One region of the Kribbella sp. NPDC051936 genome, then DNA from elsewhere that is predicted to be linked to it. Evidence: predicted binding sites of a transcription regulator. Region 1 holds the regulator's gene; the other holds the start of a gene.
The links. Region 1 encodes HrcA, which represses chaperone genes, less so after heat shock. Its sites were predicted from a motif close to TTGGCACTCGNNNNNNNCGAGTGCCAA; they were not measured.

Region 1 (16,733 bases):
ACCGCTGGCGGGAGTTGTGCCACACCGGCGCGGAGCGGCGCCGCGTGGTCGTCGACGTGATCGCGGGAACCAGTGCCGGCGGCCTGAACGGTTCGCTGCTGGCAACCGCGATCGCAAACGGTTCGACCCTCGACCCCGACGGCGACGATGGTCCGTGGCTGCGCCGGAAATGGGTCGGGCTCGGCTCGCTCGACGTCGGCAAGCTGGTCCCGTCCGCGGGCGCGAAGTCGACGTCGGTGCTCGACGGCAAGTACTTCCTGCGGCAACTCGAGGACCTCTTGAAGGGTGTCGCCGACGCGGGCGAGAGCGACGCCGAGGAGCCGGTGACGCTGTTCGTCACCGCGTCCGGGCTGGGTGTGCAGCAGTTCGAGGCGAAGGACGCGGCCGGGCAGGCGTTCGTCGTACCGGACCATCGCTACCTGTTCGGCTTCACGAGTGAGGACGCGCCGACGTACGACGGTGAGCGCCGGGAGTTCACCGTCGAGGTGAAGAACGGGCTGAAGGACACCGACCTGCTGGCGCGCGCGGCCCGTGCGTCCGCGTCGTTCCCGGCGGCCTTCGGACCGGTGCTGGAGACGCCGGAGCTGGCCGCGCAACCGCCCCGGATCCAGCCAGGCCCGGCCGAGTCCGGCTCCTGGCTCATCGACGGCGGCGTCCTCGACAACGCCCCGTTCGGCCCGGTGCTCGATGTCGTCGCCCGGCGCCCGGTCGCCGGCAAGGCCAGCCGCTACGTGCTGTACGTCGTACCGTCGGCGGGGATCGGGCGCGCGGCGACCGCGTTGCCCGGTGCGAAGGAGCCGAGCTGGCGGGTGGCGGCGCTGTCCGCGGTCCAGTTCCCGCGGGAGGTCGACTTCCGCTCCGACGTCGAGCAGTTGGAGCGGCTGCTCCTGGAGGCGGACGCGTCCTGGTCGGACACCCAGCGGCTGTTCGACCGTTGCCTGAAGCAACCAGAGGATCGGGCGCGGCTGAAGGCGGCGGCCGAGGCGCTGCAGCCGGCCTACGCCCGCGGCCGTGCGGCCGGCGGCGTGTGGGAGGCGGTCACCATCGCCAGTCACGACCAGTCGACCGTGCTGGACGCCGCGACCGCCCTGTCGGAGTCGGAGATCGACGAGATCCTGACCACCGAGCATCCCTGGGTGCCCGGCCCGGACGGCTCGACGGCGGCGATCCGGGACGATGCCGAGGGCAACCCGAGCTGGTTGTGGGGGACCGGCGCCGCCGAGCGCATCGTCCGGCTGATCCTGCGCTCGCTGCGCAACCGGGTCGGCGCCGCGGCGCCGACCGAGCGCGCCGACCTGGAGAAGCGGCTGACCGCGGCGAGCGACTGCCTGATGAAGGTCCAGGCCGTCCGGGACGCGCTGAACGCGGAGCTGGCGGCCGCGGATCTCGACCTGCGCCCGGCCGGCGGCGCCGAGGCGGTCGCGGTCGGGCTGAACGACATCTTCGAGCAGTTGCAGATCCAGCGCGCGCTCGGCGACGCGTTCGCCGCGCTGATCTCGGTGGTCGGCTGGGAGCTCGTCGACACCGCGGTCGAGGTCGAGATCGTGTCCCGCTGTACGTCGGCGCGCACACCGCAGCAGCGCAGCGCGCCGTTCCAATTCCTGCGCCTCGGGCCGGACATCCCGCTCGCGGTGCTGGACGAACTGCAGGAAGGATCGATCGCCAACCAGCTGAAGGACCGCATCCTGTACGGCAGCCAGGTCGGCCACTTCGGCGCGTTCGGCGCGGCCGACTGGCGGCGGTGGGACTGGCTGATGGGTCGCCTGCACTGCGTCGCACATCTCGGTTCGATGCTCGGTGCGGACGCCAACTGGATCCGCGAGACGCAGCGCGAGGTGCTGCGGGCCGAGGGCTGGGAGCTCGACGCGGTCGCCGGCCGGATCGAGCGGCTGGCCAGGGACTTCCCGGTCGATGCCGGCCTCGGTGCGCTGGTGACGATGCGGGACGAGCTGAACGCGTCCCCCGAGGGCCGCGCGATCACCAAGGGCCTCGCCGACCGGATGGTCGACGTGTCGGGCGGCCTCGGTCCGCAGGTCGGCGACTGGGTGAAGGCGGCCGCGGGCCGCAAGCAGCAGCCGGGTTCGTGGCTGCTGCGGGCCGCGCGCTGGTTCACCGAACCGGCACGGCAGACGGTCTGGGACCGGATGGTGCGCGGCGCCAAGCTGAGCCCCGCGCGCCGGCCCGCGATCTTCGAGCCATGGTTGCCCGCGGCAACAGCTGTGGCCGGCGTCCTGCTGCTCGTGCTGTCCGGGCTGGTCGACGCCGTCCGGATCCCGGCCGCGGTGCTGGCCGGCGCGGTGCTGGCGCTGAGCGCGGTGCTCAGCGTGGTGACCTGGTACGTCCGCCGTACCCGCCGCCGGATCCGGTCCTGGATCGAGCGGCGGATGCCCGACATCAGTCCAGCGTCACGAAATCGATGAGTTCCTCGACGCGGCCGAGCAGGGCCGGGTCGAGGTCGGCGAAGCTGTTCACCTTGGACAGGATGTGCTTCCAGGCCGCGGCGACGTCGGCCTGGTCGGTGGCCGGCCAGCCGAACGCCTGCAGCACGCCCTTCTTCCAGTCCTGGCCGTGCGGGATCCGCGGCCACGCCTTGATACCGACCGACGACGGCTTGACCGCTTCCCAGATGTCGATGAACGGGTGCCCGACGACGTGCACGTAGCGGTCGGTCACCTGGGCCGCGATCTTCGACTCCTTCGACCCCTCGACCAGGTGGTCGACCAGCACGCCGAGCCGCCGCCCGGGCCCGGGCTGGAACCGGTTGACGATCTGGACCAGGTCGTCGACGCCCTCGAGGTACTCGACCACGACGCCCTCGATCCGCAGGTCGTCGCCCCACACCTTCTCGACCAGCTCCGCGTCGTGCCTGCCCTCGACGTAGATCCGGCCGGCCCGCGCGACCTTCGCCCGGACGTTGTCGACGGCCACTGATCCGGACGCGGTCCGGGTCTTCTTCGCCGGGCCGGCCTTCTTCGGCGGCTTCAGGCTGACCGGTTTGCCGTCGAGCCAGAAGCCCGGGCCCAGCGGGTAGGTGCGGATCTTGCCGTGCCGGTCCTCGAGGTCGACGACGCCGTGCTCCCAGCGCACGATCGCGCCGACGAAGCCCGAGCTCGGCTCCTCGACGACCATGCCCTTCTCGATCTCGACCTCGACGGTCCGCCCGTTCTTGGGCTTGCGCCAGTCACCCGCGAGTACGTCGTTCCCATACCTGTCAGCCACGCGCCAATGCTAATAACTGGCAGCGGTCGTGGTCGGTGTTGACGCCCGGCTCGGCGCGGTGAGCGTGAGCGCGTAGTAGGCCGCGAATCCGGCGACCAGGCCGACAGCCCACGAGTAGTCGTACAGCGGCTTGAGGAACGGGATCAGGCCGTCGGCCGGGAACGGGCCGGCGCCCGGGTTCGAGTACGCGCCGCCGACCGCGAGCAGCGATCCGAACAGTGTGGCGACGACACCGCGCCAGTTCCAGCCGGCGTTGTACCAGTAGCGGCCGCCGGGCCTGTAGAGGTCGGCGAGTGCCAGGTTCGTCCGGTCGAGCACCCAGTAGCCCGCGATCAGGACGCCGGCCACCGACGCGAGCAGCCCGCCGTAGAACGACAGCCAGACGAAGATGTAGATCGACGGGTCCGAGATCAGCCGCCACGGCTGGATCACGATGCCGATCACTCCGGTCAGCACGCCCGCGGTCCGGAAGTTCAGCCAGCGCGGCAACGCGTTCGCGAAGTCGTACGAGGGACTCACGACGTTGGCCGCCACGTTGCAGGACATCGTCGCGAGGATCGCCATGATCAGCCCGATCGTCACGATCACCGGGTTCTGGAAGCGCCGGGTGAGCTCGACCGGGTCCCAGATCGCCGAGCCGTACAGCACGACGGTGCCGGAGGTGGTGATGATCGAGACCAGCGCGATGAACGACATCGTGGTCGGCAGGCCGATGATCTGCCCCCAGATCTGTTGCCGCTGGCCCTTCCCGAACCGGGTGAAGTCCGGCATGTTCAGCGACAGCGTGGCCCAGAACGCGATCATGCCCATCAGCGACGGCGCGAAGATCTTCCAGAAGTCGGCGTCCCAGCCGAGTTTCGACGGCTGCGACAGGATCGGCCCGAGCCCGCCGGCCTTCACCAGGATCGCCACCATCAGCGCCACGAACGCGACCGTCACCAGCGGGGCCGCCCAGTTCTCGAAGCGGCGCAGGCCCTCGATACCGCGCAGGATCAGCACCATCTGCAGCACCCAGAAGAACGCGAAGCTCAGCCACATGGTCCACGGGTGCCCGCCGATCGCCGGCGCGTCGGTCCAGCCCTTGCCGAACAGTTCGCCGACGATCACGTAGATGGCCTGCCCGCCGATCCAGGTCTGGATCCCGAACCAGCCGCACGCGATGAAGGCCCGCAGCAGCGCCGGGAGGTTCGCGCCGCGGACACCGTAGAAGGCCCGCGCGAACACCGGGAACGGGATGCCGTACTTCGTCCCGGCATGGCTGTTCAGCAGCAGCGGGACGAGCACGATCAGGTTCCCGAGGGTGATCGTCAGGAACGCCTGCAGCCAGTTCATCCCGAGCGCGACCAGGCCGGACGCGAGCAGATAGCTGGGGATGTTGTGCGCCATCCCCATCCACAGCGCGGCGTAGTTGTACGTCGTCCAGGTGCGCTCGGGCAGCCGGGTCGGGGCGAGCTCGGCGTTCGCGTACGGGCTGTCCGCGAGCACGTCGGGATCAGCCAGTTCGACTCGTCCGTCCGGGTGAACAGTTTGCTGGGCCATCTGATCCCACCTCATCCGGTCGGGCGTTGTCCGTTCCGAACAAGTTGCGCGACCGGATGACGTCGTGTCAACGGACAACTACCCGAATGGGGTCAACCCGGGCCGACGAGGGGCAGCGTCGGGCGTTGCGGCGTACCGAGAGCCTGGTAGCCGCGGCGGATCGCGTCCTGGAGCTTGTCGACCGGCCACGGCCAGTCCTCGGTGTGCTTCAGCGCGTCCTCGAGCGGGGTGCCGGCGTGGTGCAGGGTGGAGATCGTGTTCGCGACCTTGCCCAGCTCGATCGCCTGGTCATGGGCGAACTCGAGGTCCACGACCGCGCCGTGGCCCGGGACGATCTTCACGTCCTGCGGCATCATGCCGACCACGGCCTGGATCGTGTCCGGCCACTCCAGCGGGAACGAGTCCTCGCCGTACGACGGCGGCGCCGACTCCTCGAGCAGGTCGCCGACGAAGAACACGTCCACGTCCGGTACGGCGACCACGGTGTCGCCGGAGGTGTGCCCGTTGCCGACGTACAGCAGTTCGACGCGACGGTCGCCGAGGTCGATCACCTTGGCGGCCGCGAACGTCGTACCGGCCAGGTCCTCCTCGGCGGCGGCGTTCTCGTGCAGGTAGACGGTGGCGTCGGTGAAGACGCCGTTGCCGGCCACGTGGTCGAAGTGGGCGTGGGTGTTGACGACCCAGGTGACCGGCGCGTCGGTCAGCTCGCGGATGTGCTCGCGGAGCTGCTCGGCCTCCGCGGTGGTGGCCCGGGTGTCGATCACCAGCGCGCCGTCGGCGCCGACGACCAGGCCGACGTTCAGGTCCCATTCGTCGTACCGGCGGACCCAGGTGCGATCGCCGATCTCGGCCCAATTGCTCATCCACGTCCTCGCTTCGCTCCGGGCGCGGATGAGACACGAGGCACGCTGTGCTTCTTGATGAACTCGCTCCGCTCGTTCATGCCGTCGAGATTACTTGCTCAGCACATCGCCCTTGAGCACCTGGTCCCGGCTGACGCCGCGCAGCAGCAGGCCGACGTTGTCGCCGGCCTTCGCGGTCTGCACCGTCTTACGGAACATCTCGACGCCCGTCACCTCGACCTGCAGCATCGGCTGCCCGGCGCGGGTGAGCAGCACCTGCTCGCCGACCGAGACGGTCCCGGCCTGCACCCGGCCGGTCACCACGGTGCCGCGGCCGGTGATCGAGAAGACGTCCTCGACGGTCATCCCGAACGAGCCCACCGGCAACGTGTCCTGCGGCCGCGGCGGCGCCGGAAAGCTGTTGGCCTCCGCATGCCCGCGCGCGAGCATCTCCTGCGGATCCATCGGATTCTCCCGCTTCCAGAACTTCCAGCCCATCCTTCGACACTAACGGTTGGCAAGCCCTCTACCCGGGACCTAGAGTCGCAACTGTTCCGAACGGAATCTCGAAACTTTCGAAGGGTGGCCGGTGTGACGACACGACGTGCTGTGGTGGTCCGGGGCGGCTGGGAAGGGCACTCGCCGGTCGAGGCGACCGACCTGTTCATCCCGTTCCTCAAGGAGAACGGATTCGATGTCACGGTCTCCGACACGACCGCCGCCTATCTCGACCTGGACGGCGTCGACCTCGTCCTGCAGTGCGTGACGATGAGCGACATCGAGCAGGACCACTTCAAGGGCCTGGAGGCGGCGATCCGCCGCGGCACCGGGTTCGCCGGCTGGCACGGCGGCATCGCCGACTCGTTCCGGAAGAACGTGGACTACAGCTTCATCACCGGCGGGCAGTTCATCTCGCACCCGCACGGCTTCACCGACTACCGCGTCGAGGTGGTCCCTGAGCAGTCTGACCACCCGATCGTCGAGGGCATCACGCACTTCGACGTGCACACCGAGCAGTACTACATCCACTACGACCCGACCAACAACGTCCTGGCCACCACGACGTTCGAGGCGCACCCGGACTACCCGTGGATCGAGGGCGCCGTGATGCCGGCGGTCTGGACCCGCACCTGGGGTGCGGGCAAGGTCTTCGTCTGCACGGTCGGTCACAAGCTCGACGACCTGGAGACGCCCGAGGTCCGCACGATCATCGAGCGGGGGCTGCTGTGGGCGAGCAAGTGACACGCGTCGGGATCGTCGGTACCGGCGTCATCTCGGGGACCTATCTCGACCACCTGGGCAAGCTGCCCGGCGTCGACGTGGTCGCGGTCGCCGACCTGGACCGCTCCCGCGCCGAGGCGATCGCGGAGCAGAACGACGGGATCCGCGCGCTGACCCCCGACGAGCTGTACGCGGCTGACGACATTGAGATTGTCGTCAATCTGACGATCCCGGCCGCGCACGCCGCCGTACACCAGGCCGCGCTGGCCGCCGGCAAGCACGTGTACGGCGAGAAGCCGCTGGCCATGGACCGTGCCGAGGCGGAGCCGCTGCTCAAGTACGCCGCCGCCAACGACCTGCGGATCGGCTGCGCACCGGACACGGTCCTCGGCACCGGCACCCAGACGGCCCGGGCCGTGATCGACCGCGGTGACATCGGCACCCCGCACGCGGCGACCGCGTTCATGGTGACGCCCGGCCACGAGCTGTGGCACCCGGCGCCCGAGTTCTACTACCAGCCGGGCGGCGGCCCGGTCCTCGACATGGGTCCGTACTACGTGACCAGCCTGGTGACGCTGCTCGGGCCGGTCGTGCGGGTGACCGCCCGCGCCGGCCGGGCGAAGCAGCAGCGGAAGGTCCACACCGGGCCGCGGGCCGGGACCGTGTTCGACGTCGAGGTGCCGACCCACGTGACCGGCGTGCTGGAGCACGAGTCGGGCGCGCTGACCACGGTGCTGATGTCGTTCGACGTGTGGGCCGGGCGGCTGCCGCGGATCGAGGTCCACGGGACGGACGGCAGCCTGTCCGTACCGGACCCGAACGGGTTCGACGGGACCGTCGAGATCGTGACCCCGGAGCAGCGCGAGTGGACCGAGGTGCCGGTCTCGGGCGGGTATGCCGGGGCCGGGCGCGGGGTCGGCGTCGCGGACATGGCCCGGGCGGTGCGCACCGGCGAGCCGCACCGCGCCAGCGGCGAGCTGGCCTACCACGTGCTCGACGTCCTCGAGTCGTTCGTCGACTCCGCGGTGCAGGATCAGCCGCTTGATGTGGCCAGTACAGTGACGCGCCCCGCGGCCGTTCCGTTGGGAGCGTCGCCCGAGACCGCCTAGACTGGCACTCTGAAGGATTGAGTGCCAAGAGGCCGAGAGGGTGGTGCGCGTGCTCGACGAACGCAAGCTGGACGTTCTCCGCGCCATCGTCGAGGACTACGTGGCCACCCATGAGCCGGTCGGCTCGAAGACTCTGGTCGACCGGCACAACCTCGGCGTCTCCCCGGCCACCGTGCGCAACGACATGGCCGCGCTGGAGGAAGAGGGGTACATCACCCAGCCGCACACCAGCGCCGGCCGAATCCCGACCGACGCGGGCTACCGGCTGTTCGTCGACAAGCTGAGCACGGTCAAGACCCTCTCGATCGCCGAGAAGAAGGCGATCACGTCGTTCCTGGCCGGAGCGGTCGACCTGGACGACGTGGTCCGCCGGACCGTCCGGTTGCTGGCGCAGATCACCCGCCAGGTCGCCATCGTGCAGTACCCGTCGCTGAACCGGTCGAGCGTGCGGCACATCGAGGTCGTCACGATGAGCCCGCGGCGGTTGCTGCTCGTGCTGATCACGAGCACCGGCCGGGTCGAGCAGCGGCACGTCGAGCACCCGCACGACGTCGACGAGCAGCTGATCGCGGACCTGCGGTCCCGGCTGAACACGGCGCTGGCCGGTCAGCGCCTGACCGACGCGACGGCGTCGCTGGCCGGTGTGCCGGAGCTGTTCGCGCCGGCCGACCGGTCACTGGTCGCGGCGATCGTCACCACGCTGCTGGAGGCGTTCACCGACGAGGTCGGCGAGCAGCGGATCGCGGTCGGCGGCGCCGCCAACCTGACGCGGTACGGCGACGACTTCGAGCGGAACGTGAAGCCGGTGCTGGAGGCGCTGGAGGAGCACGTCATCCTGCTGAAGCTGCTCGGCGAGGCGACCAACCCGCAGACGCTGACCGTCCGGATCGGCCACGAGAACCCCTTCGAGGAACTCGCGACGACCTCGGTGGTCGCGACCGGCTACGGCTCGAAGTCCGAGGTGCTGGCCACGCTGGGCATCGTCGGACCGACGCACATGGACTATCCGAGCACGATGGGCGCCGTACGGGCCGTCGCGCGCTACGTCAGCCAGATCCTGGCTGAGTCATGACGATTTTGCTATCAACCCCCTGGTCTGGAGTATGAGCACCGATTACTACGCCGTCCTAGGTGTCAGCCGTGACGCGTCACCGGACGAGATCAAGAAGGCGTACCGCAAGCTGGCACGTCAGTACCACCCGGACGTGAACGACTCCGAGGACGCGCACCAGAAGTTCCAGGAGATCGGGCGCGCGTTCCAGGTGCTCAGTGACCCGCAGAAGCGGCAGATGCACGACCTCGGCGGCGACCCGTTCGCGGCCGCGGGCGGCGGGCCGGGCGGCGCCGGCTTCGGCCAGGCGTTCACGTTCACCGACATCATGGACGCGTTCTTCGGCCAGACCGGCGGGGCGACCCGCGGGCCGCGGCCGCGGACCCGGCGCGGTCAGGACGCGCTGATCCCGCTGCGGATCGACCTGGCCGAGGCCGCGTTCGGGACGACCCGGGAGCTCAAGGTCGACACCGCCGTGCTGTGCCCGACCTGTAGCGGGTCCGGCGCGGCGGCCGGGTCCGAGCCGGTCACCTGCGAGATCTGCCACGGTCGCGGCGAGGTGACGCACACGCAGCGGTCGTTCCTCGGCGAGGTGCGCACCATGCGCCCGTGCCCGAACTGCCGCGGCTACGGCACCACGATCCCGAACCCGTGCGTCGAGTGCTCCGGCGACGGCCGCGTGCGGTCCCGGCGGACCGTCACGGTGAAGATCCCGGGCGGCGTCGACACCGGGACGCGCGTGCAGCTGTCCGGTCAGGGCGAGGTCGGCCCGGGCGGCGGCCCGGCCGGTGACCTGTACGTCGAGATCGAGGTCGAGCCGCACGACATCTTCACCCGCAACGGCGACGACCTGCACTGCACCGTGACGCTGCCGATGACCGCGGCCGCGCTCGGGACGACGATCGACCTGCCGACGCTCGAGGGCGAGACGACCCCGCTGGAGATCCGGCCCGGCACGCAGTCCGGCACGGCGATGACGCTGTCCGCCCGCGGCGTACCCCGGCTGCGGCACGCCGGTCGCGGCGACCTGATCGTCCAGGTGATCGTCGAGACCCCGACCAAGCTCGACGACGCCCAGGCCGACCTGCTGAAGCAGTTGGCCGGCCTCCGCGACGAGGAGCGCCCGCAAGGCCATGTCCAGGCCACCCACAAGGGCGTCTTCGGCCGCCTCCGCGACGCCTTCGGCGCCCACTAGATGGGTGTCGCGGTCTTCCACCTGGAAGACCTGTCCGGTGCCGAGCTGACCCTCGACGGGGCCGAGGGTCGGCATGCGGCCGTCGTACGGCGGATCGGGCCGGGGGAGCGCGTTCGCCTGACGGACGGGCGCGGCGCCTGGGCCGAGGGGCCTGTCGTCACGGCGAGCAAGACCGGCGTGACGGTGGCCGTCGACGAGCGCGGGAGCATGCCCGCCGCGGCGCCGCGGGTGGTCGTGGTGCAGGCGGTGCCCAAGGGCGAGCGAGCCGAGCTGGCCGTGGAGATGCTGACCGAGGTCGGCGTCGACGTGATCGTGCCGTGGAACGCTGAGCGCAGTCAGTTCCGGGCCAACCCTGAGCGGGTCGAGAAGCTGCTCGTGAAGTGGCGCGCCTGGGCGTTCGAGGCGAGCAAGCAGTCGCGGCGGGCCTGGTTCGCCGAGGTCGCTCCGCTCGCCACCACGGCCGAGGTCGCCGCGTTGCTGGCCGGCGCCGCGCTTCCCGTCGTACTGCACGAAGAAGCCACTGTCCCGCTGGCGTCACTCGAGCCGCCCGCGACCGGTGACGTGGTCATGGTGATCGGCCCCGAGGGCGGCATCGCCCGGGCGGAGCTCAAGGCCTTCGACGTCCAGCCGGTCCGCCTCGGCGACACCGTCCTGCGGACTTCGACGGCCGGCGTCGCGGCCGCCGCCGCGTTGCTGGCGCGCTCACGTTGGCTGTGACGATCCGCGGCGTACGCTGTTAGACAGCAACCGAACACAAGGATCGGACCATGCCCGTCGAGTCAGCCCGCGCCCGCACACTCACCCATGCCGACCCGGCCGAGGTGCCGCTGCAGGTCGCACTTGACGCGCTCGCGGATCCGGTGCGGCGGTCGATCCTGCGGGACCTGGCCGTGCACGACGAGTGGACGCGCGCGTGCGGCACGTTCGACCTGCCGGTGAAGAAGGCGACCGCCAGCCACCATTTCGCCGTCCTGCGGTCCGCCGGGCTGATCGAGCAGCGCGACGAAGGCGCCCGCCGCCTCAACCGTCTGCGCCGGCCCGAGTTCGACTCCGCCTTCCCCGGCCTGCTCGCCGCCACCATCGACCGCGCGGACTGAGCAACCCTTACAAACCCCGAACACAGCGCCGATCGTCCTCGAATTCCCGTCGGGGAGTCTCGTTCCATCGCAACGAACGAGCACGAGGAGCACACATCATGCACAGGTCTGTACGCGGCGCACTCGCGGCCGGTACGTCGGCTGTCGTCCTGGTCGGTGGTCTCGTGGGAGGTACGTCGGTCGCGTCCGCCGACCCGACTCCCACGCCGACCCCCGCCCCGTCGTACAAGCCGGTGACGCTGAGCCCGGAGGAGTCGCAGAAGTTGTGCGCCGAACTCCTGCCCAAGCTGATCGCCCGCCGGGACAAGCTGACGGCCCGGATCAACGGCGGCGCCGACGTGAAGGGCTCGGTGGCGTGGCTCAAGGCGCGGGCCGCCGCGCAGAAGGCGAAGGGACACGACAAGGCCGCCGCCCGGCTGGAGCAGCGGGCGCAACGCCGGACCGAGCGGCTGACGCAGCTCGGCACCGTCAAGACGAAGCTGGAGACCTTCAAGACCGAGCACTGCCAGGTGGCCAAGTGACACGCAAGGCGCTGGTCGTGCTGATCGGTACGGCGGGCATCGTCCTCGGGCTGTCCGCGTGCGGCTCCGCCGACCGGCCGGGAGAGCAGGGGTCCGGCCAGGCTCCGGCGACCCAACAGGTGGGGTCGCCGGAGCAGGAGCTGGACGGGATCGGGTCTACCCTTGACGCGATCGATCGCGAGCTGGCCGGGGACGACACACCCTGACCGCGAATCCCCAGGAGCAGAAGATGACCGCTGCCGGTCGCGGGCTGGTCCTGGTGGTCGAGGACGAGGCGGCGATCGCCGAGGTGATCGCGCTGTACCTGCGCCGCGACGGCTTCGGCGTCCGGATCGAGTCGGACGGCGAAGCCGCGCTCGCCGCGTGGCGACGGACGCGTCCGGTCGCGGTGATCCTCGACATCGGACTCCCCGGGAAGGACGGCGCGGAGATCTGCCGGACGATGCGGGCGGCGGGGGACTGGACGCCGGTGCTGTTCGTCACGGCACGGGACGACGAGGTGGACCGGCTGCTCGGGTTGGAGCTCGGAGCGGACGACTACATCACCAAGCCGTTCAGCCCACGGGAGCTGGCCGCGCGGGTCCGGACCGTTCTGCGGCGGGCGTCCAGCACGGTGACCGCCGCCGAGGTGCTGGCTGTCGGCGCGGTACGCGTGGACGTGACCAGGCGACGGACCTGGGCTGGGGACGCCGAGGTGAATCTGACGTCCACCGAGTTCGACCTGCTCGCGCAGTTGTTCCGGCGGCCGGGCAGGGTGTTCGAGCGGGACGAGCTCTTGAGCTCGGTGTGGGGATACCAGTCCGCCGCCGGCACGCGGACCGTCGACGTCCACATCGCCCAGCTCCGCGCCAAGCTCGGTCCCGCCAGCCCGATCCGCACCGTCCGGGGCGTCGGCTACGCCGCCGACCTCGACTGATGGCGCAGGTGCTCGCCGCCGACGAGCGGGCGGCGGTCCCGGTCGGCCGCGGCTCGTTGACCAACCGGATCCTGCTGACCTGCGTAGCGGTTGCGGGGGTCGCCGTCCTGGTCGCCGGCCTGGTGATGGCCGGGCTGGCGCGGCAGTCGGCGCAGAACGTCCTGCAGCAGTCGCTGGCAGCCCAGGCCGACGTGATCGCCGGCCAGGTGGACCAGCGCGGCCTCGGTCCGCGCGCGGCCGGCCTCGGACGGGTAGCTCAGGTAGTCCGCGGGCAGGGCATCGTCGTCGTGCTGCTGTTGCCTCGGCGCGGGCTGCAGTCCACCGATCCACAGTCCACGCAAGCAGCGAGTGCCGCCGGGCTCGACGCGATCGGCGAAGCGCAGCAGATCTCCACCAAGGTCCGTGTCGGTCGTACGGACTACCTGGTGGAGGCCCGTGGTCTCGCTGACAACTCCGGCTTTGCTCTGGTCGAGCCGGTCCGGCTCTCGGGCGACACGCGGCGCATCCTGTTGCGCAACATCCTCGTCGCGCTCGGCGCCGGTCTGTTGGTCGCCGCGGTTGCGGGCGCCGTCGTCGGGCGGCTGCTGGGGCGCCCATTACGTCGTACGGCGAACGTCGCGGCCGCGATGCGCCAGGGGCGACGCGACCTGCACGCCCCGGTGGAGGGACCGACCGAGGTGGCCGAGGTCGCGCACGCGGTCAACGAGTTGTCGGTGGCGCTGCGGCACAGCGAGGCCCGGCAGCGTGAGTTCCTGCTGTCGGTCTCCCATGAGCTCCGGACGCCGCTCACCGCCGTCCACGGATTCGCGGAGTCGCTCGCGGACGGCGTCGCACCTGACCCGCGGCATGCCGGGCGAGTGATTCAGCGCGAGTCGCTACGACTCGAACGGCTGGTCAGCGACCTCCTCGATCTCGCGCGGATCGGGGCCGACCAGTTCCAGCTGGATCTCACCCGGGTCGATCTGCGGGAGACGCTCACCGCCTGCGCCGAGGTATGGCGTGTCCGCTGCGCCGGCCAGGGCGTGCAGTTCCGCCTGGAACTTCCGCCGGAGCCTGCGGTCGCGACCACCGATCCACGGCGCATCCGCCAGGTGCTCGACGGTCTCGCGGAGAACGCCCTCCGCGTCACGCCGGCCGGTGCGCAGCTGACGATGTCGTTGAGCGGGCAGCGGGGCGCCGCCGTCGCGATCCAGGTTCGCGACGGCGGTCCGGGGCTGGCATCCGAGGACTACGCGGTCGCGTTCCGGCCCGGCGTACTCAACCGGAAGTACCGCGGCAGTCGCCCGGTCGGGTCCGGGATCGGTCTCGCGCTCGCGCACGGCCTCGTCACCCGCCTCGGCGGCACGTTGACCGCCGGACCGGCACCGGAAGGCGGCGCCGCCTTCACGATCGTGCTGCCGGCTACTTGACCAGGATCGACTTGGTGTCGGTGTCGGTGACGCGGCCGTCCTCCGGCGACACGAGGTACACGCTGAGCTGCCACGGGCCAGGGCTGAGCGTGAGCTGGAAGGAGTACGGCGAGAACTTCTGGCCCTCCTTGGTGTTGGCGAAGCTCTTCTTCGTCTCCCGGGTCTTCAGGTTCGTCACCTGGTAGTTGACCGTCGCCTCGTAGGCGGCTGCCACGCCTTGGACCGTCAGCTTGGGCTCGACGGTCTCGTCCTCGGTCGGAGAGTCGATCCAGACGAGCGCCTGGACCTCCGCTGCCTGGGCGCGTCCCAGCGGTGCACTGGTGTCGACCTGGCCGAACAGCTTCTGCACCGAGCGGCCGGCCTGGGTGACCTGGACCGGCGTCTGGTTGTCCTGCAGCGCGCCTTGGACCGTGTAGACGAGCTGCTGAGTAGCAAGCCTGGCGAGCTTGCTGTCCAGCGTCGCCTTCGGGAGCTCCTTGAAGTCGACCGTGACGACGCCGTCCGAGCGGGTGACGGTGTTCAGCGCCGCGCCGCGCCAGACCGAGTAGTAGTCCGGGTCGTTCGGCTGCTTGGAGGTCATGATGCGGACCGCCTGCTCGGCCGGGCGGCCGCTGACCTTGGCCCAGGTGCGGTACAGCCGGACGGCCGACTTCTCCCGCGCGCCGACCTGCTGACCGAGCCAGTAGACCGGCACCACAGCACTCTTGACGGGCGGTTCCGTGACGCCGCGGTCGGTCGGGCCGGCGGTCATGGTGGAGGGGGACGTGCTCGGTGGCCGGGTGGGCGCCGCGGACGGTTCGGGGGAGGCGGGCAGGACCGACGGCGCCTGGCTCTGCGGTGCGCCGGTCGCGGTGACCGTCGTACCGGGGCCTGCTACCTCGTCGCCGTCGTTGGCGGTGTCGTCGGCGCCGTTCAGCATGGTGAAGGCGCCGGTCGCGGCCGCGGTGCCGACCGCGGCCAGACCGGCGGTCATCAGCCAGGGGCGCCGCGCGGCCGGGCGCTGGGCGTGCGCGCGGGCGCGGATCTCCGGCAGCGCGTCGGACGGCTCGATCCGGTCCGCCTCCTCGTGGAGAGCGCGCCGCATCAGCTCGTCGAACGGGTCGTTCTGTTTCTCGTTCATACGGTCTGCTCCAGGAGCTGGCGCAGCGACTTGCTCGCGCGCGCGGCGTGGCTCTTCACGGATCCCCGGCTGATGCCCATCGTGTCCGCGATCTCGGCCTCCGACAGGTCACCGTAGTACCGCAGGACCATCACGGTGCGCTGCTTCTCCGGGAGGGTCCGCATCGCCTCGATCACCCGGTCCGTCTCCGCGGTCCGCAGGACGGCCTGTTCGGCGCTGGGCTCGTCGGGCAGTGACTTCGGGGTGTGTTTGTCCACCACCACCAGGTGGCGCTGGCGGGAGCGGCAGCGGTTCACCACCGCGGCCCGCAGGTACGCGAGGGCCTTGTGCGGGTCGCGCAGCCGATTCCAGCGGCCGTGCATCGCGACGAACGCGTCCTGCACGATCTCCTCCGCCGCCCCGGTGTCGCGCAGCAGCAGGGCCCCGAGGCGGACCAGCGAGGTGTAGTGCGCGGTGTAGACAGCCGTCAGCGCCTCGTCGGCATCCCACGAGGACTCATGTGTCACGCACTCTTCGTACACCACGGCCGGTTGTGCCACGAAAAGACGACGCAAAGACCCTGTCCCAGGTTGACAACAGCCGTGGCCCGAAAACGTGGAATTCTGAGGGGATGAAGCAGCGCGGCGACGGTTCGTGGTCGGGTCATCACGACATCACGTACGCCGCGGTGGCCCGGCTGTACCAGCACCTGTCCGCCCCGGACGGGACCCTCCACGGGCTCCGGCGGGACGAGTACGCCGCCGCGCTCGACAAGGCCCAGGCACACCAGGACCGCCCGGTCGGTGCGGGCCTGATCGAGAACTTCAAGGGGATGGGACTGTCCTATCCGTACGCAGGACCCGGGCCGACCACGCACTCGGCGTACGCGAACCCGAACGCGCAACGCGAACACTTCATGGCGGACCCGTACCGCAAGGGCTGGGACAACCTCGGCACGAACGTCGAGTACGTCCACGAGCAACTTGCCGCGGCGCACGGTGCGTCGGACGCCGAGTTCACGCATCTCGGCGCGGCCGCGCATGCCCTGCAGGACAGCTACTCCGGCGCGCACGCGTGGCGAGAGGACTCGGTGTACGACGGTGATCCGGCCGCGCCGGTGCAGTCGCTGCACGTGTTCACGCCGATGCATGCGGTAGGAATCGCGGACGGGAAGAACACGCACGCCGACGAGTTCGACAAGCCGCCGGCCGCGTCCGGGTCCACCCGGGCCGCGATCGAGGCGACGTACCGGATGCTGCGCAGCTACGAGCTGCACCGGAACCAGGAGCCCGGCGCGGCCGACCGGGCCCGGCGCACCGACCTCGCCCCGATGCTGCGCCCGGCGGCGTCCGGCGTGACCGTCAACCTGCACCCGACCGGCGAATGGGCGGCCGAGCGCGACCGCCGGATCGGGCTCGAGCGCGCCTCCGCCGAGCCGGGCTCCGCGCCGGGGCGCAGCGAGCTGGACCGGCTGAGCGCGGTCCTCGCGGCGACCGCCGACCCGGCCCGGATCAC
Region 2 (12,955 bases), on a different contig from region 1:
GCCGACGTCGAGCGGACCGTGAGGTTGCACAGCGACGTACTGAAGCTGCCGGACTGGCAGATCACCGTGCCGACGCCCGGGTCGCCGCCGCCGGTGACGGTGCGGGTGTTGACGCTGTCGCCGGGGCCGTCCGTCCAGATCTTCGCGCCGTACGCGCTGCCGGTGACCAGGGCCTGGTCGTAGTCCGGGTAGTTCGTGCGGACCGTGGTGGTGCCGTAGTAGTTGGGGCCCGACTTCCAGACCGTGCCAGGTGCGCCGCAGTGGCCTGCGGTGACCGACCCGCGCTGGCCGTTGGAGCGCCGTATGACGGAGAAGCCGGCGCTGCAGTTCTTCAGCGACGAGGTGATGCGGGCGCCGCCCCAATGACCTCCCTTCGGGGTGTCGCTCAGCCGCGACGTCCGGGCGAGTGCCCCTGCGACCAGCTGTACGCCGGTCAGCTTGTGAAGCCCGGCCAGCGACGCGGCGGAGGTGGTCGCCTGGTCGTACTCGACCACGACGTTCTCACTGACCGGGTCGAGGTCTGCGGAGTACGTCGTGCGCGACGCGTCGGCGGACCACGCGCGGTCGCCGACCGCGTTCCAGGCGTCCGCGATCGACTGCGCCGAGCGGCAGCTGGCTTCGACCTTGACCAGCGGTTTGCCCGCGGCCGGCAGCTTGCGCGCCATCGCGGACTGGTACTTCTTCGCGTCGAGCTTCGCGGAGTCGACGACGACCTTGTAGCCGCTCGTCGCCGAGCCGACCACGCCGATCACGCCCTGGCTCAGCCCGTACGGCAGGCCGGACGTCGGGCGGCCGCTCGCATCCAGCGGCTCGAGCGACTGGACCGCTGCGGAGATGCCGTCACCGAGGGACTCGCCGAGCGGTCGCGCGTCGGACGCGGACGTCGGCTGCGCGAGCCGTTTCGCCTCGGTCGAGCTCGTACCCGGCTGCGCGTGGGAGCACGCCGCGGCGCCCGTCACCGCTCCCGAGGAGGGTGCGGTGAGGGCGACTGCGAAGAGTGAGACGGAGCCGAGTGTGACCAGCGGGACGGTGACAGAGAGTCGCACGAAGCTCCCCAGATCGGTGGACCAAACCACTAGATGGTCCGGTCAAGGGCTCCTTTCCGTCAAGCCCTGATCACTGTCCGCGAGCAGATTCGACTACCGTGCGCGAGCGTAACTGGCAAGTTGACGCCCGTCGGCGCCGAAGAGCTGAAGCGTGTCGCCGCTGACCGCGATCCGCTTCGCGGCCTGCAGTACGCCGGTGTGCGGCACGTTCTCGCAGCCGACCAGGTGCTGCGGGCCGACCGTCGCGGTGAACGCGCCACGCTGACCTATGGTGTACGTCCCCTGGAGCCCGTTGCAGCCGTCGGAGCCCGTCCAGGTCCCGTCCAGCTTGAACACCAGCACCGGATCCTCGGGTCGCGCCTCCCTCAGCGCCCGCGTGCCGACCATCTGCACGGCCCGCCACTTGCCGGCCACGGCCTGGCCGGACAACACCTGTGGTGTCGCGCCCACAGCAGCGGTTGCCTCGCCGGTGGCGACCGGCGTTTGCGTCGGCTTGTCCTGCGAGCCGGCCAGCCCGAACCCGGCGACGGCGATCGCTGCCACCGCGGCCGCGGCAGCACCGGAAACGAACCAGGTACGCCGCTGGGCGCGGCGGGCGCCGGCGGTGGCGCGCTCGGTCAGCCCGTCGGCCTCCGGAACCGAGGCCGCGGCCCGTTCGAAGGTCCCGCGCAGGTCATCCTCGAGATCGGTGTTGCTCACGACAACCTCTCATCAACACGGTTGGAGTCTCTGGTGGAGTCTCTGGCTTTGCGGAGCGAGGCGAGCGCCCGGCTGGCGGTCGCGCGCACCGAGGACGGTTTGATGCCGAGCACGTCGGCGATCGTCCGGTCGTCCAGGTCCTGGTAGTAGCGCAGGACGAGCACGACCCGTTCCCGGGCGGACAAGGTCGCCAGCGCGCGCCACAGGTCGTCGGAGTTGACGACGTGTGTCGCGTGGTCCGGCACGGTGCGGCGCGGTTCGAGGTCGGCCGTCGGCGCCTCGCTGAACGAGCGCCGCCGCGTCATCGAGAGGTACTCGTTCACGAGGATCCGCCGGACGTAGTGGTGCGGGTCGTGCGCGGTGCGCACCTTCCGCCAGGAACGGAACGCCTGCATCAGCGCGATCTGCGCCAGATCCTCCGCCCGCTGGTAGTCGCCGGAGACCGTGAACCCGAGCCGCACCAGTTCCTGTCCACGGGCGGACACGTACTCCTCGAACTCCACTCGCCACTCCCTGGCTGGGCGTACAACTCCTCACGTCTATTAGACGCATCGAGTCGCCCAGCTGATGCAGCGGTTCGTACACAGTTCGATCTCTAGTGCAGCAGGAACTCCCGGACCTCCTCCTGCCCGCGCGGATCGCGCTGCACGCTGTGGCCGCTGCCCGGTACGACGACCAGCTTCGCGTCGCGCGCGTGCGCCTCCTCCCATCTGGCCCAGTCCAGTGGGCAGAACAGGTCGTTGCTCCCGTGCAGGATCAGTGTGCGCGGCAGGAGCTCCTGCTCGGGTGGGTACGTCGACACGCGGGCGGCCGGCCAGCGCAGACAGCCCTGGATCATCAGTTGGCTGCGTGCGGTCGCCACGTCGTACGGGTACAGCTGTTTCGGGTCCAAGCGGCGTATCGCGTCGTCGAGGGCGGCCTTGCGGTCGGGCTTGCCGGACCAGGGGAACCGGAGGTCCGAGCAGAGGGTTGCCATGTGGAGGCCCGCGGACAGCGTGTCGTAGGTCAGGCCCTTGCTGGTGGTTTTGTAGAACAGCTGCTTCAGACCGGCGTCGTCGCCGTTGCGGGCGGCGTGCAGGATCGCCGGGATGCCTTTGAGCGACGGGTTGACCGAATTGAGGCTGGCGACCGACAGCGTCTCCATCAGGTCGGTGCCGCTCACACCGTTCTGCACGAGCCAGGCCAGGTCCTCGACCGGATCAGTCGTGCACGCGACGTCCTGGCGGCAGGTTGCCTCGAGGATCTCGCCGGATGCTGCCATGAGGTCCACGCCCAGCGGGTCGAAGCCTTTGTGCGGTACGACGGAGTCCAGCACAAGCGCCTGCACGTGGTCGGGGTACTTGAGGCCGTACTGCGCGGCGGTGAAGCTGCCGTACGACGTGCCGTCCAGCGTCAGCCGATCGACCTTGAGGGACTGGCGCAGCTGCTCGATGTCTTCGACGGTGTCCGGCGTGCCGTAGTACCCGAGGCCGGGCCCGATGCGCTGAGCGCACTCGTCGACGGCTGTGGCGGGTGGGGTGAGGAAGTCCGAACCGCCCACCGTCTCTTGCAGCGCAGGGCAGTTGATGCCGTTGGATCCCGTGCCGCGTTGATCGAACATGACGAGCCGGTACTCGCGCAGCACGTCAGGGTGCACGTTGCGGCGCAGGTTACGAAGCAGCGGTACGCCGGGTTGGCCGGGACCGCCGGTGAGGAGCAGGAGAACGCCGCGCGGCGCGTCGACGTTGTCGGCGGCGATGACGGAGAGGTCGAGCGACGGGCCGTCAGGGCGTTGCCGGTCGAGCGGCACGTGCAGCGTCGTACACCTGAAGCCCTGGGTGCAGGGGCTGCTCTCCGTTTCCGGAGTCGAGCAGGCCGTGCAGGCGAGGACGAGCGCGCACAGCAGCCGGATCGTTCGCATTCGGCCCTCCCTCAGGCCGAGGGTGCGGCACAGCGGCGACCGCCGCAACCTGCCTCGCGGGTCGACCTCGAGAGGGACCCGCAAGGCAGGCGCGGGTTGACCCCACGTCGGACGGCTTCGGGGTGCGCGTCCGCGCGCGAGGTCAGCGCAGGCCGAGTGACTTGGTCAGCTCGGCGGTCACCTGGCGCGGCGCCGGCAGGGCACCAGGCTTGCCCTGGCCTTCCAGGGAGGTCGCCACGAGGCGGCGGCAGCCGAACGCCTCGGCGGTGAACGACAGCACGCCGCGGTCGTTGTCGGTGAACCGCAGGACGTACGTGGGGCCGAGCTCCTTGGTGCAGACGGCCGGCTTCTTCGCGACGGGTTTCGCCGCGTCGATCAGGGCGAGCAGTTCCGTGGCCTGCTGACCCATCCGCTTGGTGGTGACCGTCGCGTAGTCCGGCCCGGTCGCCTGTGGTTCGTACTGGCAGATCGCGACGCTGACGGGATTGAACTTCGAGGCTGCCGCTCCCTGGCCCCACACCGCTTTGTCGGTGGCGGCCCGGACGGCCGCGATGGTGTCCGGGCAGTCCATGCTCGGCGTACCGCTCGGGCTTGCTGACGGGCTGGCGGAGGGGGTGGGCGATTGGGTGGGCTGGGCGGCGGGCGGGGACGAGGCGTCCTCGGTGCCGCAGGCGGCGGCAACTCCGAGCACAGCCACGACGAGCGTCGCACCGATCAGGCCCCGTGTCCGTTGTGCACTCACGACTCGGTCCTTCCGGGTTGGCAAGGTCCACCATGATGGTGGAACGGGGTCACGTCGCGCGTGCCGGAACATCACGGCGGCGCGTCTATCCGGTCACGTCGCCGGATCGATCCCCAACCGAGGCGCAGCTGTAACGTCCGGGCACTGGCCGCAACCGCCGCTCCGTGCGGCCGCCGACAATCCGCCCGCAGCGGTGATGAGGGCCGAACTCGATCCCGGACCGTCGCGCCGACTCGGTAATCTGGAGGCATGACGAGCCCGTACGAAGACGACGAGCCGCTGCTGCCGGACCAGACGCGCGACGACGACCCGCGGACCTGGGGTGACAACGACTTCGGCAGTGACGACGACGATCGCATCCTGAACGAGGTCCCCCCGCACCACGGATGACGGCGGCGGTGTTCCTCGTCCACGGCGGCCTCTGGGAAGCCATGGACGCGGACGCGTTCTGGGGTACGACGGGCATCACCGATGGTCTGCGCGCCGCCCTGGACACCGAAGTACTTGCCCCCGACCGGCCGCAAGGTGCGGACCGATGGGACGCCGAGGTCGAGGCTCTCGGTGAACAGCTGGCGAAACGTTCCGGTCCGGTAAGAATCGTTGGGGCCTCCAATGGGTGTACTGTCGCGGTCCTGCTGGCGCTGAGGTTTCCCGAGCTGGTCGATCGCCTCCTTCTGGCCTGGCCCGCGACGGGTGACGACGCCGCCGCGAACGAGCGTGCCCGGGCCGGGATGGTGAGTCGTGGGTGCCCGCCGGCCGCTGCGAATGGGCTGCTCGCAGGCGGCGTCCTGCGGGGCGTGGCGGACGACGAATTGGCGTCGCTGGAGCGAATTCGGGTGGCGGTCCTGCCGTCGGTGCCGGAGAATCCGTCGCATCAGCGAAAGACGGTCGACGCGTTGCTGCGGTCGATCCGGGGGAGTCGTGAGCTGGCCGGGTGTCCGGAACCGCCGACGCCCGCGTTCCGTGACCGGAACGGCCCGCCCTACCTGGATCAGCTGGTGCGAACGATCGTGGAGTTCGTCAACTGAGGGGATGAGCGTGGAGCTTCGGGGGTTCGACGACGGGTACGGCGTCCAGGTCGCGGGCTGGGCGCTGGACGAGAAGGAAGTGGCGTTGCTGTCCGGGCGGGTGGTCTACCCGTTCCCCGACGAGCTACTGGCGAGTTGGCGGACGGTCGACTCCGACATCCACTCCTATCTGCTGTTCGACGGCGAGCGGCCGGTGGGGTACGGCGAGGTCTGGCTGGACGACGAGGAGGACGAGGTCGAACTCGCCCGGATCATCGTCGATCCGGAGGTCCGGGGTCGTGGGGTCGGCGGCGAACTCGTGCGGGCGCTGCTCGGGCCGGCTCTGGACGCCGGGTACTCGGAGGTATTCCTGCGGGTCCGGCCGGAGAACGCCCCGGCGATCCGCGCATATCACGGCAGTGGCTTCGTCGATGTCCCCGCCGCGTTGATGGAGGAGTGGAACGACGGTCAGCCGGTCCCATACCGCTGGATGCGTTATGCCGGTGAGCAGGTGGACGTCGGCGAGCTCAGGGGCTGAGGGTTTGCGTCCACCTGCCGCGGCAGGTGTTACCGACGGGCGCTCAGCAGGTCCCGGATCTCGGTGAGCAGTTCCTGGTCGGTGGTCAGCGGGGCGGGCTCGGGCTCCTCGCCGCGCTGGCGACGCTCGGCCAGCTTGTTCAGCGGCATCACGATGAAGAAGTAGACGGCCGCCGCGACGAACAGGAAGTTCAGCGCCGCGTCCAGGATCAGGCCGATCGAGAACTTCGCACCGTTGATCTCGAAGTTCCAGACGCCGGTCAGATCGGTCTTGCCGAAGATCGCCGCGACCAGCGGGTTGATGAAGCCGTCCACGACCGCATTGATGATCTTGGTGAACGCTGCGCCGATGACGACGGCGACCGCGAGGTCGACGACGTTGCCGCGCATGATGAATTCCTTGAAGCCCTTGAGCATGTGGGTGCCTCCACGAAGCGGGTGGTTGTCCCCCGACAAGTTAGGGCTGCAGGTTCGTCAGAGCGAGCGACCGCGCCGCATCGTGACACATCGTGCCGTGACAAATCCGACGAGTGATCAACTCGTGTCCGGCGTCAGCGCGACAGTTATCCGTGCGTTCGCCCCGGCCTGCGCCAGTCGGGCGGCCGCCTCCGGCGCGGCGGCGACCACGATCAGTGCTCCCGAGGTGGTCGATCGAGGCGACGGCAGAGCGACCACGGGAACGGCGCGGGCCAGCACGGTCGCGGCGTCCGCTGTGGTGCTCGCCGCGGCGTACAGAGTGATGCGGTCGCCGACGCGGAGGAGGGCGGTGACGTCGGCGTCGTCGACGCGGAACGGGTAGGCGACAGAGCCGGACGGCACGGCCGGCGGCGCCAGGAATCTGGCGTCGGTGAGCGGCTCGCCGGCTCTGACCGGTCCGCTGAGCACGCGATTCGTCAGCTTGCTGCCCGGTCTGAGCGCACCGGTCGGCACCGCACCGGCCGGTAGGTCGACGGTCCGCAGATCGTCGCGCGCCGGTGTGACGCCGCCGGCCAGGTCGCGAGCGGCGGCCAGCACCGCGACGGTCGGTGGCGGCGCGGGGGAGAGGGCGAGAAGTCCGAAGTACACCGCGGCCGCGGCGGCGACTCCGGCGAGCAGCCGGCGGTGCCACCGGGCGGCCCGGAGCAGGTCACGAGGGGAGGGGATTTTCATGCCGGAGAAGGTACGAGTTTCTCCGGCAACCGCCCTTCAGTTGTCCACAGGCGGCGGTCAGGCCGCGCTGGAGCCCGAGGACGACGACGAACTGCTCGAGGACGAGGACGATCCCGAGGACCCGGTGGACGACGACCCCGCGGACGTCGACGAAGAAGAGGACGAGGACGAGCCGGACGACGAGGACGACGACTCGGCCTTCGCCGGCGCCGAGCCCTTGCCGGACGACCGGCTGTCGGTCCGGTAGAAGCCGGAGCCCTTGAACACGACGCCCACGGCGTTGAAGACCTTGCGCAGGTTGCCCTCGCAGTTCGGGCACACGGTCAGAGCGTCGTCCGTGAAGCTCTGGCGCACCTCGAGCGCTTCGCCACAGTCGGTGCACTGGTACTGGTACGTCGGCACGGTCGGTTCCCTTCAGGCCGCTGGCACTCCTACTACCCGACTGCTAATAATGCGTCAGCCGCCCGAAGTATTCCAAACCCGTGTCCACCTACCTCAACTCTGCGTCCATGTCCAGCCGACGCAGAGCAACGCAAAGTTGTGAGGGACCCCATTTGGGGAGGACGGGGGGATTCTCTACGGTTGGGTCCGTGCGTCGCCTGCTTCGAGTCGTCATCATCAGCGGAATCGCCCTCGCCACGGTCCTCCTGGTGATCGCGGGAACCGTCGTCTTCGTCGTCCGCCACTCGTTCCCGACGTACGACGGAACGATCGAGCTGGACGGCCTGGACGCCGACGTCAGCGTGGTCCGGGACGCCAACGGCATCCCGCAGATCTACGCCGACAGCCCGGCCGACCTGTTCGCCGCGCAGGGGTACGTGCACGCCCAGGACCGGTTCTTCGAGATGGACTTCCGCCGGCACGTCACGTCCGGCCGGCTGAGCGAGCTGTTCGGCAAGACAGCGCTCGAGACGGACAAGTTCACCCGGACCCTCGGCTGGCGGCGCGTTGCCGAGAAGGAACTGCCGCTGCTCAGCCCGACCACCCGGCAGTACCTCGACGACTACGCCCGCGGCGTCAACGCCTACCTCGCCACGCACAGCGGCTCCGGTCTGAGCCTGGAGTACGGCGTCCTCTCCCTCCAGCCCGGCGGGCCGAAGAACTACCGCCCCGAGCCCTGGACCGCCGCGGACTCGCTGGCGTGGCTGAAGGCGATGGCGTGGGACCTCGGCGGCAACCTGGACGAGGAGGTCACCCGGACGAAGCTGCTGTCGGCGTTCCCGGCGCGCAACGTCGAGAGCCTCTACCCGCAGTACCCGTACGACCGGAACCAGCCGATCCTGTCCGGCGGCTCGATCGGCAAGGACGGCAAGTTCACCACCGCGCCGGTCAGCCCGGAGCTCCGCCGCGGGATGCTCACCCAGGACCTGCTGAAGTCGCTGGACTCGGTGCAGAAGGTCGCGAAGGGCCTGCCCCAGCTACTCGGCCAGGGCGACGGCGTCGGCTCGAACTCCTGGGTGGTCTCCGGTGACCACACGACCACCGGCAAACCGCTGCTGGCGAACGACCCGCATCTGGGCGCGACCATGCCGGGCATCTGGACGCAGGTCGGCCTGCACTGCAACAACGTCGGCAAGAGGTGTCCGTTCGACGTCTCCGGCTTCAGCTTCTCCGGTCTGCCCGGCGTGGTGATCGGCCACAACAACGCAATCTCCTGGGGCTTCACCAACCTCGACCCCGACGTCCAGGACCTGTACCTGGAGCGGATCGACGGCAACAACGTCCTCTACAACAACAAGTGGCGCGCCATGGCCACCCGTGAGGAGACGTTCAAGGTGGCCGGCGAGGACGAGCCGGTGAAGATCACCGTCCGCGAGACCCGGCACGGCCCGCTCATCTCCGACGTCGGCGACGACGAGCGCAAGGTGGGTGAGTCCGCCGCCGCGCAGGCGAAGTACCCGACGGCGTACGGCGTCGCACTGCAGTGGACCGCGCTCAACCCGGGCCGGACCGCCGACGCGCTGTTCGCGATCAACACCGCCCAGAACTGGACCGAGTTCCGGGCCGCCGCGCAGCAGTTCGAGGTGCCCTCGCAGAACCTCGTGTACGCCGACACCGACGGCCACATCGGCTACCAGGCGCCCGGGCTCGTCCCGATCCGCACCACCGGCCGCGGTGACTGGCCGGTCCCGGGCTGGGACCCGAAGTACGCCTGGAAGGGATACGTCCCGTTCGACGCGTTGCCGACCGAGTTCGACCCGCCGGACGGCATCATCGTCACCGCCAACCAGGCCGTGGTGCCGAACGCGTACAGCTACTACCTGACGAACTCCTGGGACTACGGCTACCGGTCGCAGCAGATCCTCGACCGGATCAAGGCGGCCGGGAAGCTGGACGCGAACGCGATGGCGTCGATCCAGCTGGACACCAAGAACAAGATCGCCGAGATGCTGGTCCCGTACCTGCTCCGGATCAGCATCGACGACGCGTTCGACAAGCAGGGCCAGGACACCCTGCGGAACTGGGACTACACCCAGCCGCCGGACTCGGCCGCCGCGGCGTACTTCAACGTGGTCTGGCGCAACCTGCTCGCGCTGACGTTCCACGACCAGATGCCCGAGGGCACCTGGCCGGACGGCGGCTCCCGGTGGTTCGAGGTGGTTCACACGCTGATCGCGCAGCAGAACAGCGGCTGGTGGGACAACATCGGGACGCCGCAGCGGGAGAGCCGCGACGACATCCTCCGCGAGGCGCTGATCAACGCGCGGACCGAGATCACCCAGAAGATGGCGCGGGAGCCGTCCAACTGGCAGTGGGGCCGGCTGCACAAGCTCACGCTGACCAACCAGACGCTGGGGACGTCGGACATCAGCCTGGTCCGGAAGATCTTCAACCGCGGCCCGTACGAGCTGGGCGGCGGGGCGTCGATCGTCGACGCCACCGGCTGGGACGCCGCCGAGGGGTACGCCGTGACCGCGACCCCGTCGATGCGGATGGTCGTCGACCTGTCGGACTTCGACAAGTCCCGCTGGGTCAACCTGACCGGTGTCTCGGGCCACGCGTTCTCCTCGAACTACACCGACCAGACCGACCTGTGGGTCAAGGGCGAGACCTTGCAGTGGGCCTACACCAAGGGCGCGGTGGAGGCCACCCGCAAGCACTCCCTGACGTTCACCAAGCCGGACCGGTAGTCACCAGGCGGGCGCGACGGCCTCGGCGAACAGTTCCTCCGGCCACGTCCAGAGCGCCCGCTGGGTCAGCAGGATCGAGATCGTCCCGTCGACCGGACTTGTCGACCACAGGGTGCCCAGACCGCCCGCCCAGCCGTACCGGTCGGCGCTGACGGACACCCCGTAGCCCCAGCCGGTCTCCGGCCCGAGGAAGCCGGCGGCCGCGGCACGCTGCTTCGGCGTGAGCTGATCGGTCGTCATCTCGGCAGCCGCTGCCGGCGACAACACGCCGGCGCCGCCGGTGAGCAGCATCCGCGCGAAGGCGTGGAAGTCGTCGACCGTCGAGATGAGTCCACCGCTCGCATCAGGGAACGGCGGCGGCGTCAACCACTGGCTCTCCGCAGCCGGGTCCAGCAGGTCCTCACCGATGTACGCCGTCGTCAGCCGCCCCGGATCCACCGCCGTGAACCCGGTGTCGCGCATCCCCAGCGGCTCGAAGATCCGCTCGCGCAGGAAGTCCTCCAGGGGCTGACCAGAAACCCGCGCGATGAGTACGCCGAGCACATGCGAGCCCGTCGAGTACAGCCAGCGCTCACCCGGTTGGTACTGCAGCGGCAGTGTGCCGAGCCTCTGCATCCACTCGCCCGGCTCGAGCGGAGTCCGCGGCACAGGCGGCCCGAAGGTATGGAGCTCCAGTTCCTCCTCTCGCTGCCGCAGCGAGGCGTTGTCCGATTCGCCCAGCCCGAGCCGGAACGTGAGCAGGTCCCTGACCGTGATCGGCCGGTCCGCCGGCACTGTGTCGTCGAGCGGTCCGTCCGGATCCCGCAGTACGACGGGGTGCGCCAGCTCCGGCAGCACGTCGTCAACTGGCGCGTCCAGGGACAGCCGAAGCTCGTCGACCAGGACCATGGTCGCGGCCGCGACGATCGGCTTCGTGAACGACGCGATGCGAAACAGGCTGTCCCGCTGCAGCTCCGGGCCGTCGTACGCCGTTCTGCCGAGCACCTCGACGCGTGTCTCGTCGCCTCGGCTCAACAGGCTGATCAGACCGGGCACTACACCGCTGTCGACGTATCTCTGCAGCATCAGCTCAGTCCAGCAGCGAACGGCATCTCCCGCCACTGCGCGGCGAACATGCGGATGCCGTCGGCCAGTCCGGGGAACTGTGGGACCAGTGGGGTGCACACCAGGACCTGGAGTGCGCGGGCCAGGTCCATCACCTGCTGGACGCGGGGGTCCAGCGTCGGGAGCCCGCGGGAGCGTGCGCCCTCGTCGTACGCGTGGCACAGGTCCGGGCCGAAGCCGGCGAGGTCCCACTCGAGCGGGCCGACGGACACGTCCTCGAAGTCGGCCCACAGCGGCCCGTCGACGGTGGTGATGAGATTCCACGACGGGGCGTCGCCGTGCAGCGGCTGGACGGTCGCGGACGGGAAGACCGCCTCGAAACCGGACCTGCTGGTCAGGATCGGCTCCAGCACCTTCCATTCGGCTCTCGCCCGGTCCAGGTCGTCCTGCTCGAGCAGACCCGGCACTGCCTCGGCTGTCGCCAGACCGGATCCGATCAGCCGCAACGGAGTCATCCAGGACAGCTCGCCCGGGTAGCTCGCGAGCTGAGCGTGCAGCTCCGGTACTCGCGCTGTCGCCGCGATGTAGTCCGGTTCAGCGGCCTTGTCGACCTCGACGTACGTCCAGAAGGTCATGGTCAGCCCGTCCTGCTCCGCCGGTTTCAGCGGTACCAGAGGGCTAGGCGGCACCACGGGCACACCTTGGTTCACCAGCCAGGTCACCACGTCGAGCTCGCGCTGCTGGCGCCCTGGTTCCTGTTGCAGGTCGCCGGGCAGGTTCATAGGCACCCGTGCGACGACAGGGGACGGCTGCAGGTGCACGACTGTCGAGAATGCCTCGTAGAGGACAGTCGGGTCGGTGACCGTGAGGCCGAGGGAACGTGCGGCTGTGGCTGCGGCTTGAACCGCGGTCTCAGTCATCTCCTGATCTTCGCAGCGGGATCAACCGGTTTGGCGTCAGTGCGGCGTCGACCGGCCGGTCGTGCGTGTCGCAGGGGAGGGCGTCGACGATCTCCGTGTCGTAGACGGCTGCCCACACCGGCGTACCGGGGCGGACGCGGGCGAGCGCACGGTCGTAGGAGCCGCCGCCGCGGCCGAGGCGTACGCCGTCACGGGCGACTGCCACGGCCGGGCAGATGACCAGGTCGGCGGTGGCTATCGCGTCGGAGCCCAGGTCGATCGGCGGCTCGGACAGACCGAGCCGACCGGGTACCAGGTCCGCTGCGCCGGGTGCGACGCCCCAGCCCAGGTCGTTGTCTGCGTACAGGATCGGCAGCAGCACCTCGCGGTGCGTCGCGAGCAGCCAGTCGATCAGCGCCCCGGTCTGGGGCTCCGGCCCCCTGGACACGTAGAGCGCGACTCGGTACACCTCGGGCAGCACCTGTTGGGCGCTCGCCAGCAGTCCGTCCGCGCGGGGCCGCTGCCCCCGCGCCGCCAGGAAATGCTGCCGCGCCACGGCCTTCGTCTGGAACACAGTCCGATCGTATGAGCGTGACGCGCGCAACACTGGGATTACCGTGCGTCCCCTAGGGTTGGTGCATGGGTGAGGTGGGTCTCAGACAAGCGCAGGAGAAGATGCGAGCGGCCGGCGCTGCCGATGTCGCGATCCGCGTCTTCACGCACTACTACCAGTTGCTCGAGTCCGGTCAGCAGGGGAAGATCCGCGAGGCCGACATCGAGCCGGTGGGCGAGCTGCCACAC

Region 2: AB0L64_RS38890 (FmdB family zinc ribbon protein) is a predicted target of HrcA. The motif match lies at 7,503-7,529, and genes of this name have one in related genera.

What each region holds. Positions count from the first base shown of each region.
Region 1 is NZ_JBFAXS010000007.1:465,361-482,093, reverse strand. It holds gene AB0L64_RS26690 (DUF3376 domain-containing protein) at 1-2,420, shown strand, start outside; gene AB0L64_RS26685 (DUF3097 domain-containing protein) at 2,395-3,219, opposite strand; gene AB0L64_RS26680 (NCS1 family nucleobase:cation symporter-1) at 3,229-4,758, opposite strand; gene AB0L64_RS26675 (MBL fold metallo-hydrolase) at 4,851-5,621, opposite strand; partial or broken gene AB0L64_RS26670 (EF-Tu/IF-2/RF-3 family GTPase) at 5,715-6,014, opposite strand; gene AB0L64_RS26665 (ThuA domain-containing protein) at 6,192-6,842, shown strand; gene AB0L64_RS26660 (Gfo/Idh/MocA family oxidoreductase) at 6,827-7,930, shown strand; gene hrcA (heat-inducible transcriptional repressor HrcA) at 7,980-9,002, shown strand; gene dnaJ (molecular chaperone DnaJ) at 9,034-10,176, shown strand; gene AB0L64_RS26645 (16S rRNA (uracil(1498)-N(3))-methyltransferase) at 10,177-10,893, shown strand; gene AB0L64_RS26640 (helix-turn-helix domain-containing protein) at 10,944-11,273, shown strand; gene AB0L64_RS26635 (hypothetical protein) at 11,372-11,794, shown strand; gene AB0L64_RS26630 (hypothetical protein) at 11,791-12,000, shown strand; gene AB0L64_RS26625 (response regulator) at 12,024-12,710, shown strand; gene AB0L64_RS26620 (HAMP domain-containing sensor histidine kinase) at 12,710-14,119, shown strand; gene AB0L64_RS26615 (Gmad2 immunoglobulin-like domain-containing protein) at 14,112-15,239, opposite strand; gene AB0L64_RS26610 (SigE family RNA polymerase sigma factor) at 15,236-15,745, opposite strand; gene AB0L64_RS26605 (hypothetical protein) at 15,850-16,733, shown strand, end outside.
Region 2 is NZ_JBFAXS010000014.1:118,297-131,251, forward strand. It holds gene AB0L64_RS38840 (hypothetical protein) at 1-1,046, opposite strand, end outside; gene AB0L64_RS38845 (META domain-containing protein) at 1,140-1,745, opposite strand; gene AB0L64_RS38850 (SigE family RNA polymerase sigma factor) at 1,742-2,248, opposite strand; gene AB0L64_RS38855 (alpha/beta hydrolase) at 2,341-3,645, opposite strand; gene AB0L64_RS38860 (hypothetical protein) at 3,788-4,387, opposite strand; gene AB0L64_RS38865 (hypothetical protein) at 4,637-4,777, shown strand; gene AB0L64_RS38870 (alpha/beta hydrolase) at 4,774-5,415, shown strand; gene AB0L64_RS38875 (GNAT family N-acetyltransferase) at 5,420-5,932, shown strand; gene mscL (large conductance mechanosensitive channel protein MscL) at 5,962-6,348, opposite strand; gene AB0L64_RS38885 (SAF domain-containing protein) at 6,466-7,080, opposite strand; gene AB0L64_RS38890 (FmdB family zinc ribbon protein) at 7,138-7,482, opposite strand; gene AB0L64_RS38895 (penicillin acylase family protein) at 7,671-10,211, shown strand; gene AB0L64_RS38900 (serine hydrolase domain-containing protein) at 10,212-11,276, opposite strand; gene AB0L64_RS38905 (phosphotransferase) at 11,276-12,175, opposite strand; gene AB0L64_RS38910 (5-formyltetrahydrofolate cyclo-ligase) at 12,168-12,728, opposite strand; gene AB0L64_RS38915 (UTP--glucose-1-phosphate uridylyltransferase) at 12,794-12,955, shown strand, end outside.